3 regions of the Rhizobium sp. AG207R genome follow, and region 2 is predicted to be linked to each of the others. Evidence: riboswitches for the same ligand, from Rfam matches in the RefSeq annotation. Region 2 holds a riboswitch; each other region holds the start of a gene.
The links. A riboswitch is a leader RNA that binds a small molecule or an ion and turns the genes downstream of it on or off. The one in region 2 is predicted to bind thiamine pyrophosphate.
Positions count from the first base shown of each region.

Region 1: another riboswitch for thiamine pyrophosphate. It lies ahead of thiC (phosphomethylpyrimidine synthase ThiC); the one in region 2 lies ahead of thiM (hydroxyethylthiazole kinase).
Region 3: another riboswitch for thiamine pyrophosphate. It lies ahead of thiB (thiamine ABC transporter substrate binding subunit); the one in region 2 lies ahead of thiM (hydroxyethylthiazole kinase).

Region 1 covers NZ_JAEPVT010000004.1:116,071-119,343, reverse strand. The annotation lists gene thiO (glycine oxidase ThiO) at 1-240, opposite strand, end outside; gene thiC (phosphomethylpyrimidine synthase ThiC) at 242-2,068, opposite strand; TPP riboswitch at 2,160-2,292, opposite strand; gene JJQ51_RS10585 (hypothetical protein) at 2,424-3,167, opposite strand.
Region 2 covers NZ_JAEPVT010000014.1:97,861-101,133, forward strand. The annotation lists gene yghU (glutathione-dependent disulfide-bond oxidoreductase) at 9-884, opposite strand; gene JJQ51_RS28550 (DUF1127 domain-containing protein) at 1,448-1,594, opposite strand; TPP riboswitch at 1,823-1,919, shown strand; gene thiM (hydroxyethylthiazole kinase) at 1,971-2,774, shown strand; gene thiE (thiamine phosphate synthase) at 2,771-3,273, shown strand, end outside.
Region 3 covers NZ_JAEPVT010000003.1:387,960-391,232, forward strand. The annotation lists gene JJQ51_RS09345 (MDR family MFS transporter) at 1-1,473, shown strand, start outside; TPP riboswitch at 1,544-1,660, shown strand; gene thiB (thiamine ABC transporter substrate binding subunit) at 1,711-2,739, shown strand; gene thiP (thiamine/thiamine pyrophosphate ABC transporter permease ThiP) at 2,744-3,273, shown strand, end outside.

The sequences.
Region 1 (3,273 bases), on a different contig from region 2:
GACGACCTTGCCCGGCAGAATCGCGTCCCATCGATCGGCGGAATCACGACCGCGCTCGAGCACAGCCTCATCAGCGCTTTCCCGCTCGCACCATGGCGCCAGCATGCCGCCGGCAAGCCAGGAGGCGGCGCGATGAAAATTCCGGCTTGGATCCGAGATCGTGACCTCTGCTCCGCGCCGGATCAGCTCGTGAGCGACCGTGAGGCCGGCAACGCCGGCCCCTTTGATGAGGATGCGCATGTCACTCGGCCGGCTGGGTAGGGGCTTCGACCGGCATATAGAGATCGCCGCCCTCCCGATATTTCGCCGCCATCGCTTCCAGCCCTTCCTTCTGTGCCTCCGCGCGAATGTCGTGCGAAATCCGCATCGAGCAGAATTTCGGGCCGCACATCGAGCAGAAATGCGCGACCTTGTGAGCCTCCTTCGGCAAGGTTTCGTCGTGGAAGCTGCGGGCGGTATCCGGATCGAGCGACAGGTTGAACTGGTCCTCCCAGCGGAACTCGAATCTCGCACGCGACAATGCGTCGTCGCGGACCTGAGCGGCCGGATGACCCTTGGCGAGGTCGGCCGCATGCGCGGCGATCTTGTAGGTGATGACGCCGGTCTTGACGTCGTTGCGGTCGGGCAGGCCGAGATGCTCCTTCGGCGTGACGTAGCACAGCATCGCCGTGCCAAACCAGCCGATCATCGCAGCGCCGATGCCCGAGGTGATGTGATCGTATCCCGGTGCGATATCCGTCGTCAGCGGTCCGAGCGTGTAGAAGGGTGCCTCGCCGCAGACGGCGAGCTGCTTATCCATGTTCTCCTTGATCTTGTGCATCGGCACATGGCCGGGGCCTTCGATCATCACCTGGCAATCTTTGGCCCAGGCGATCTTCGTCAGTTCGCCGAGCGTTTCGAGCTCGGCAAACTGCGCGGCATCGTTGGCATCGGCGATCGAACCGGGCCGCAAGCCGTCGCCGAGCGAGAAGGAGACGTCATAGGCGCGGCAGATGTCGCAGATTTCCTCGAAATGCTCGTAGAGGAAGCTCTCCTTGTGGTGATGGAGACACCACTTGGCCATGATCGAGCCGCCGCGCGAGACAATGCCGGTGACGCGGTTGACGGTGAGCGGGATGTAGTGCAGCCGCACGCCGGCATGGATGGTGAAATAGTCGACGCCCTGTTCGGCCTGCTCGATCAGCGTGTCGCGATAGATCTCCCAGGTCAGTTCCTCCGCGATGCCGCCGACTTTTTCCAGAGCCTGATAGAGCGGCACCGTGCCGATCGGCAGCGGCGAATTGCGGATGATCCATTCGCGGATATTGTGAATGTTGCGGCCGGTCGAAAGATCCATGACGGTATCGGCACCCCAGCGTGCTGCCCAGACCATCTTCTCGACTTCCTCCGCCATGGAGGAGGTGAGTGCGGAATTGCCGATATTGGCGTTGATCTTCACCAGGAAATTCCGGCCGATGATCATCGGCTCGCTTTCGGGATGATTGATGTTGGCCGGAATGATCGCTCGGCCGCTCGCAACTTCCTGGCGAACGAATTCAGGCGTGACGTGATCGGGAATATGCGCGCCGAAGCTCTCGCCATCGCGGATCAAGGCTTCTGCCTTCGCCTTACGGCCGAGATTTTCGCGGATGGCGATAAATTCCATTTCCGGGGTGATGATGCCGGCACGCGCATAGGCGAGCTGAGTGACGGCCTTGCCATCCTTGGCGCGCAGTGGCTGGCGCTTGGCCGGAAATTCCGGTGTCAGCCGTTCGCCGGTGACGAAGCCGTTGTCTTCGGGACGCACATGGCGGCCTTCATAAGCCTCGACATCGCCACGGGCGAGAACCCAATCGCGGCGCAGCTGCGGCAGGCCCTCTTCGATGCGGATATCTGCACCTTCGACAGTATAGGGGCCGGACGAATCGTAGACGATAACTGGCGGCTCGCCCGATGTCGGATGGACGCTGATTTCGCGCATCGGCACACGGATATCGGCATGGATATCCCCGGTGATATGGATTTTTCGAGAGGCCGGCAGCGGGCCGGTGGTGACGGTCGGAGTGAGGTTTTTTGCGGCAATGTTCATGGTGTGAGGCTCCAAGTTGCAGTTGGAGACCCAGTCAATCAGCCGGAATGATGAAAAGACGCCGGCATGGAATCCAGGCGGGAATCCGAAGCCTCGAGCGCTTGCACCGTCCCTACGCCAGTATGAACTGGATCAGGTTCAACGGGTCACTGCGCCCACAACCGGCATAGCCGTATTGTTCAGCAGTATCTCAGCCCCTTGCCGGGACCCCCCTGGTGAATGTCAAAAGGCTATGCCTTACTCTTGTCCTCTGTCAACCCCGCAGCGGCGGTCGCATTTTCCGGGAGATTGACCATTGCCGCGCCCGTCGAATTGCAACTTTATCGCGCAGATCATCGTGCGGACTTGTCGCGCCTTAGTAACGTGGTGTGGTATTGCCGACGAAGCGATGGGGGCCGGTATGGGACAGCTTACTCGCGGTATCGAGCCAGATCTTGCCGCCGAGGGCGCGCCAGCGGTGACAGAAGGCGAAGTCCTCGCTGAGATAGATCCCCGTTCCCTCCTCGACCATGCATTCAAACAGGGCGTATTGGGTGCTGGGCGAGCGTTTGGTGCTGGGATAGGCGTGGATTGCGTTGTAGCGCAGCTCCGGATAGGCCGCGATCATTCTTTCTATAACGTTGCGCTTGATCAAAAGCATGCCCGTACCTGCATAGATGGCGCTGACGAAATCGCCATCACGCTCTGCAACCTGGCCGACAAGTGGCGTGCCGACATAGTGAAGTGCGGCTGCCGCAAGTGTTTCGCCGTCTGCTGAATTGATACGGGCCGCCGTCTGCCAATCATAATCCTTGATCGGATACATGGCGGCGACCACATCCTTATCGGCTTCCAGAAGCCTCATGACCTGATCGGGCTCGAAGCTGATGTCGGCGTCGATGAAGAGCATATGGGTCGCCGTCGTATCGTTCAGGAAGGACGAGACAAGCGTGTTTCGGCTGCGGGTAATCAGGGCGTCATTGCCGAGCAGAGCCAGCGTCAGCTGTATGCCCGCCTGCGCTCCCGTCTGCATCAGTGAGAAAATGGACTGCATGTAGTCCTTGGTAACGAGGCCGCCGAAGCAGGGGGTCGCTATGAAGATCAGCCGGTTCTCATTCATTCGCGATTTTCCCTCTCCGATGGCGCGAGTCGCCGGAATCTAGGAAAATTCAATATTTCTGTGTGTAGCGAATTATTGAATTTCATTGCTGATCTTTGCTCAAACC
Region 2 (3,273 bases):
TTGTCGTATCAGCCAGCGGCTTCCAGCTTATCCTGCGTCTTCGTCTCGAAGTCGCTGGCATCGTGGCGCTCACGCAGCTGCTCGGATGGATCGCCCGACATGCGGTTCACCATGCGGCCGCGCTTGACGGTAGGACGCGCGTAGATTTGCTCTGCCCAGCGCTGAACATTCTTGTAATCCTGCACCTGCAGGAACTCGGCCGCGCCATATTGCCAGCCTTTGACCAAGCCGCCGTACCACGGCCAGATGGCAATATCGGCGATCGTATAGTCGCTGCCGGCGATATATTCGCTTTCGGCCAGCCGACGGTCGAGCACGTCGAGCTGACGCTTCACTTCCATGGCGAAGCGATCGATCGCATATTCGATCTTTGTCGGAGCATAGGCGTAGAAATGACCGAAGCCGCCGCCGAGATAGGGCGCGCTGCCCATCTGCCAGAACAGCCAGGAGATGCATTCGGCCCGAGCCGGCTGCTCGGTAGGCAGGAAGGCGCCGAATTTCTCGGCGAGATACATCAAAATCGAGGCCGATTCGAAAACGCGGACCGGCTTCGGACCGCTGCGGTCGAGCAAAGCCGGGATTTTCGAGTTCGGATTGACATCGACGAAACCGCTGCCGAACTGATCGCCCTCGCCGATCTTGATCAGCCAGGCATCATATTCCGCGCCGCTGTGACCAAGTGCCAGCAGCTCTTCGAGCATAATGGTGACCTTCACGCCATTCGGCGTTCCAAGCGAATAGAGCTGAAGGGGATGACGTCCCACCGGCAGTTCTTTCTCGTGAGTCGGGCCGGCAATCGGGCGATTGATATTGGCGAACTGGCCGCCATTGGCCTTGTTCCAGGTCCAGATTTTCGGCGGCGTATATTCGGCAGAACCGGTCATGGGCATCCTCCTGTTTCGGGGAATCACGTTGGGGTTGGTCTTCGATGTAGCGCGCTACATAGGTCGCACATAGGGGCGACTCTTCATTTTTGCGAGAGGAGAATGCGCACACTTTAATGCGGAAGCGCTCTTGCCGCTTGGGTTGGAGCGCCAGCTTCTCGACCGAGTTAGGTCATTGCCAATCTTCTGGAGGTCCATGAAACGAAAAAGCCTGCCGCGGGAGGAGGAGCGGCAGGCTTTTTACAAGAACCGAACAGCGGATGGGAGGAGGAGTTCCGCTATTCCTGCAGCCGTCCCTGGGAGGAGGATAAGGACGTCTGCGAAGCGAAGGGATGCGGGAGGAGATGCATCCCTTCGATAAGAGGAACATACCAGTCTTTTGCTCAGTTCATAGGCATTTCTTTGCAAGGCAGTTATGCGCCATGCGAAAAGCAGAGAGCTAAATTGATGCAATCTTCAGCAAGCGCGGCGAAAAGGAACGGTGATATTCATAAAGCAAAAGCGCCTGCTCAAGGGGAACAGGCGCTGACATAATTCAGCTTTATTAGGAGCCGGTGCGGCCGTTAGCGAGCGATCGCTGCGCGGGCAACGTTGCGGATTTCGCCGCGATCGATACCCAGATCATGCAGTTCGCGCGTGGACATACGGCCCAGTTCGGCGACCGTCTGACGATACTTGCGCCAGTTATTGAAAGAGCGTGCTACGTTCATGATGATCCCCTTTCCTTGGGCTTTCGAAGCTGAGCGGCCGTGCTTGGCGCTCCCGTCGCTTCGATGAGAAACATATAGTCGAAGCCCACAGGTTTTTGCAGAGCTAAGGGATCACTCCACCTATGCATCCATTGCATGGGTCGCCGAGAAAGCAGGCAATCTCACTCGCCAGCATGGCTTTTGTGATTTGCTGGTGACAGCGCCGTCTTTGTCTGCGAAAAGAAGAGAGATGAGAGACAGGGGCGTCCGCCATCCGGCGGGCTGAGAAGCACCCTTCGAACCTGAACCAGATCATGCTGGCGGAGGGAGTCGCTCGGGACCTCGTAAAGCACCAGCACGTCGTCCCTGTGCGTCTCGCCCGCCTGAAAGGGGCGATATGCAAGACCAGACAACTGCAGGCAATTTGCTTCGCACCATGCGGGCTAACCCTCCGCTGGTGCAATGCATCACCAATTTCGTCGCCATGAATATCGCGGCCAATGTGATGCTTGCCGCCGGGGCATCGCCGGCAATGGTACATGCCGAAGAGGAGGCCGGCGAGTTTGCCGCTATCTCCGGCGCGCTGACGATCAATATCGGCACGCTCTCGTCCGGCTGGCTTGCGGGCATGCTGAAGGCTGCCCGGTCGGCAAACGAGGCGGGCAAGCCCTGGGTCCTCGATCCTGTCGCCCATTATGCGACCACGTTCCGCCGCAAGGCGGTCGCGCAATTGATCGAGCTAAAGCCGGCGATCATTCGCGGCAACGCGTCCGAGATCATCGCGCTTGCCGGCGGCACGAGCCGCGGCCAGGGCGTCGATAGCCGCGACGCCGTCGAACACGCGGAAGATTCCGCCCGGCAATTGGCGGGAAAGCATGGCTGCGTCGTTGCAGTTACCGGCGTTACGGATTTCGTGACCGACGGGCGGAGGGCAAAGCGCATCGCCGGCGGTTCGTCATTCATGCCGCAGGTGACGGCCCTCGGCTGCTCGCTGACCTGCCTCGTCGGTGCCTTTGCTGCGGCAATGCCGGATGATCCATTCGATGCAACCGTTGCGGCGCTCGCGGTCTTTGCCGTCGCCGGCGAACAGGCCGGAGCGGCTGCAGACGGGCCGGGCTCCTTTTCCTGGCGCTTCCTCGACGCCCTCGCCGGCCTTAGCCCGGAAGTGCTGGATCGCAATGCAAGGATATCGGCGGCATGAAAGACTTCGATCTCTCGCTCTATCTCGTCCTCGATCCGGTGCTATGTGCCAACCTCGGCATGATTGAAACCACCCGTGCAGCCATTGCCGGCGGCGCAACCATCGTACAGCTGCGCGACAAGCATGCACCGACAGCCACCATGATCGAGACGGGCCGCGCCCTCAAGCAAATCCTGCAGGGAACAAATGTCCGGCTGATCGTCAACGACAATGTCGAGGCTGCCATCGCCATTGGCGCCGATGGCCTCCACATCGGACAGGAGGATATGAATGCCGCCGAAGCACGCCGCCTGATCGGGCCGGACATGATCCTCGGCCTCTCGGTGGAAACGGAAGCTCTCGCTTCCTCCATAGATCCCGGCATCGTCGACTATGCCGGGATCGGCCCGGTCTTTGCCACGCCCACCAAGCCCGATCACAAGCAGCCGATCGGCTTCGACGGGCTTGCCCGCATCGTCAGGCTATGCCCCGTTCCATCAGTCGCGATCGGCGGCCTCAA
Region 3 (3,273 bases), on a different contig from region 2:
CTGTTTCTGATGACCGCCATGTTCATGGCAACTCTGGATAACCAGATCGTCTCGACGGCACTGCCGACGATCGTCGGCGAATTCGGGCATCTGGAGCGCTTCGGCTGGATCGGATCAGCCTATCTTCTTTCGCTCTCCGCCGTCATGCCCGTCTACGGCAAGCTCGGCGATCTCTTCGGCCGCAAATATGTGATGATGACGGCGATCGCGATCTTCACGATCGGCTCCGCCGTCTGCGGCCTGGCCGTCTCGATGGATACGCTGATCGCCGCCCGCGTCCTTCAAGGCTTCGGCGGCGGCGGCATCATGGTCTCGATCTTCGCTGTCAACGCCGATCTTTTCGAGCCGCGGGAACGCGCTCGCTACCAGAGTTACTCGAGCCTGGTGCTCATGGCTTCCGGCGCCATCGGCCCGGTTCTCGGCGGCACGATGAGCGATCTCTTCGGCTGGCGTTCGATCTTCCTCGTCAACGTCCCGATCGGCTTTATCGTGCTGGCCGGCCTTGCTACCATGCTTCCCTATCGCAAACCGGCCCGACGCCCGAAGATCGACTATGCCGGCGCAATCGTTCTTGCGCTGACGACGACGAGCATCGTGCTTGCCGCCGACGGCAGCGAACTCTTCGGATCTCTGCTGTCGCCGCAGTGCCTCGGTATCATCGCCTTCGGCGTGATCTGCGCTATCGCCTGGGTCTTCATCGAGCGTCGCGCACCGGAGCCCATCGTGCCGATGACGTTGTTCCGTAACCCGACATTCGGCCTTCTGCTGATCATTTCGATCACAAGCGGCGCCGTGGCCATCGGCATGGTCAACTATTTTGCGCTCTTCCTGCAGACGACGACGGGCCTTTCGCCATCGATGGCCGGGCTGCTGTTCATTCTCCTGACCGGCGGCATCGTCTGCGGCTCACTATCGGCCGGCCGGCTAATTGCCGCGAGAGGGCGCTACAAGCCCTTCGCCGTCGCGAGTGCTGCCTGCAGCGCCATCGCGTTCGGCTCACTTGCCTTCCTGCCTGCCGGTACGCCCATCGTCATCATCGGCGGCCTGATGCTGCTGCACGGCATCGGCATCGGCCTTGCGCAGCAGGTGCCCGTCATCGGCGTGCAGAATGCAGCGGCTTCCCGTGACGTCGGCGCGGCAACGGGTGCCGTCACGCTCTCGCGCATGGGCGGCGCCTCCATCGCCATCTCCATCTACGGCGCCATCATCGCCGCCAAACTCGGCAATGTTGGTATCTCCATATCAGGCGTATCCGATATCGAGCAGCTGACGCCGAAGATGATGGCGGCTTTGCCGGAAGCAACCCGCGAGGCGGTCGCCAATGCCTATGCGAGCGCCTTCAGCCCGCTGTTCGTGACCGCCGCCGGCATCTGCCTTCTCGGCCTTTTGACCGCGCTGATGCTGAAGAACGTGCAGCTTCCGGGGGCGACGAAGAAATTCGAAAGCCCGGCGGTCGCGGAGGCTGCCGAGTAAATCCTCCATGCTGCAATCGGCAAGGGCATCATTTCCCTTGTCATCCCTTCGTCACAAGGCTAAATCTGCCGACGCTCTAACGGGGTGCCTTATGTCCTTCGGACATTTCGGCTGAGAGGCTTTCACCGGCCAACCCGCGGAACCTGATCCGGCTAACACCGGCGGAGGGATTAGACGCGTGACGAAATCATAGCGCCCTTTTCCCCTTCAAGACGAAACCAAAAAGGAGGCGCTGTCATGCAACACCGTTCGCTATTGTCATTCTTCGCAGGCCTGGCCTTTGCCGCCGGAACGTCGTTTTTTGCTGCCCAGACGGCCGAAGCAGCCGACAAGACGCTGACCATCTACACCTATGAAAGCTTCACCGCCGACTGGGGGCCGGGCGCCAAGGTCAAGGCCGCTTTCGAGAAGACCTGCGGCTGCACGGTCAATTATGTCGCCGTCACCGATGGCGTGGCGCTTCTCTCGCGTCTGAAGCTGGAAGGGACGGGCACCAAGGCCGATGTCGTTCTCGGCCTCGATACCAATCTCATCGATGAAGCGAAGGATACCGGCCTCTTCGATGCCAGCGGCGTCGACACCTCGGCCCTCAAGGTTCCCGGCGGTTTCAAGGACGATGTTTTCGTGCCCTACGACTACGGCCATTTCGCCGTGATCTATGACAGCCAGACGGTCAAGAATCCCCCCAAGAGCATGAAGGATCTCGTCGAAGGCGATCCCAATCAGAAGATCGTCATCGAGGACCCGCGCACCTCGACGCCGGGTCTCGGTCTGCTGCTCTGGGTCAAGTCGATTTACGGCGACAAGGCCGCCGATGCCTGGACAAAGCTCAAGGGCCGCATCCTGACTGTCACCCCCGGCTGGTCGGAAGCCTATGACCTCTTCACAAAGGGCGAAGCGCCGATGGTGCTCTCCTATACGACGTCGCCTGCCTATCATATGATCGAGGACAAGACCGACCGCTATCAGGCAGCCGACTTCTCGGAAGGGCATTACATCCAGATCGAGGTCGCCGGCCTCATCAAGTCCTCGCCGAACAAGGAGCTTGCGCGCGACTTCCTCAAATTCATGATCTCCACGGGCTTCCAGGACATCATCCCGACAAGCAATTGGATGATGCCGGTTTCAGCCACTTCGGAGCCGCTGCCGGACGCCTTCAACAAGCTCGTGGTGCCCTCGAAGACCTTCCTGATGAGCCCCGCCGATGTCGACAAGAACCGCAAGGCCTGGATCGACGAATGGCTGGCCGCCACCAGCGGCAACTGATGCCTTGACGACACTCACGGCACCAGAGCGAAGACGCGCCATTTCCGGCGGGGCAGTCAGCCTCGCCGGCATCGTGCTCTTCGTCGGGATCGCCGTGCTCGTTCTGCTCGCCGCCGGCATCGACTCCGGCGGTACCAATCCCCTGGCAGATCCCTACTTGCTGCGCGTCCTGCGCTTCACTCTGCTGCAGGCGGTACTCTCGACGCTGCTTTCCGTTGTGCTCGCCATTCCGGTCGCGCGCGCATTGGCGCGCCAGCCGCGCTTTCCCGGCCGCCTTTGGCTCATCCGGTTGATGGCCGTGCCGATGGGCCTGCCCGTACTGATCGGCGCGCTCGGCCTGCTCGGCATATGGGGCCGGCAAGGTCTGCTCAATCAGGCCCTCGCAACTCTCGGCCTGTCGCATCCTATCAGCATCTACGGTCTTGCCGGCATCCTGCTTGCACATGTCTTCTTCAACATGCCGCTCGCCAGCAGGCTGATGCTTGCCGGGCTGGAACGTGTTCCTGCGGAATATTGGCTTGTGGCCGGCGGACT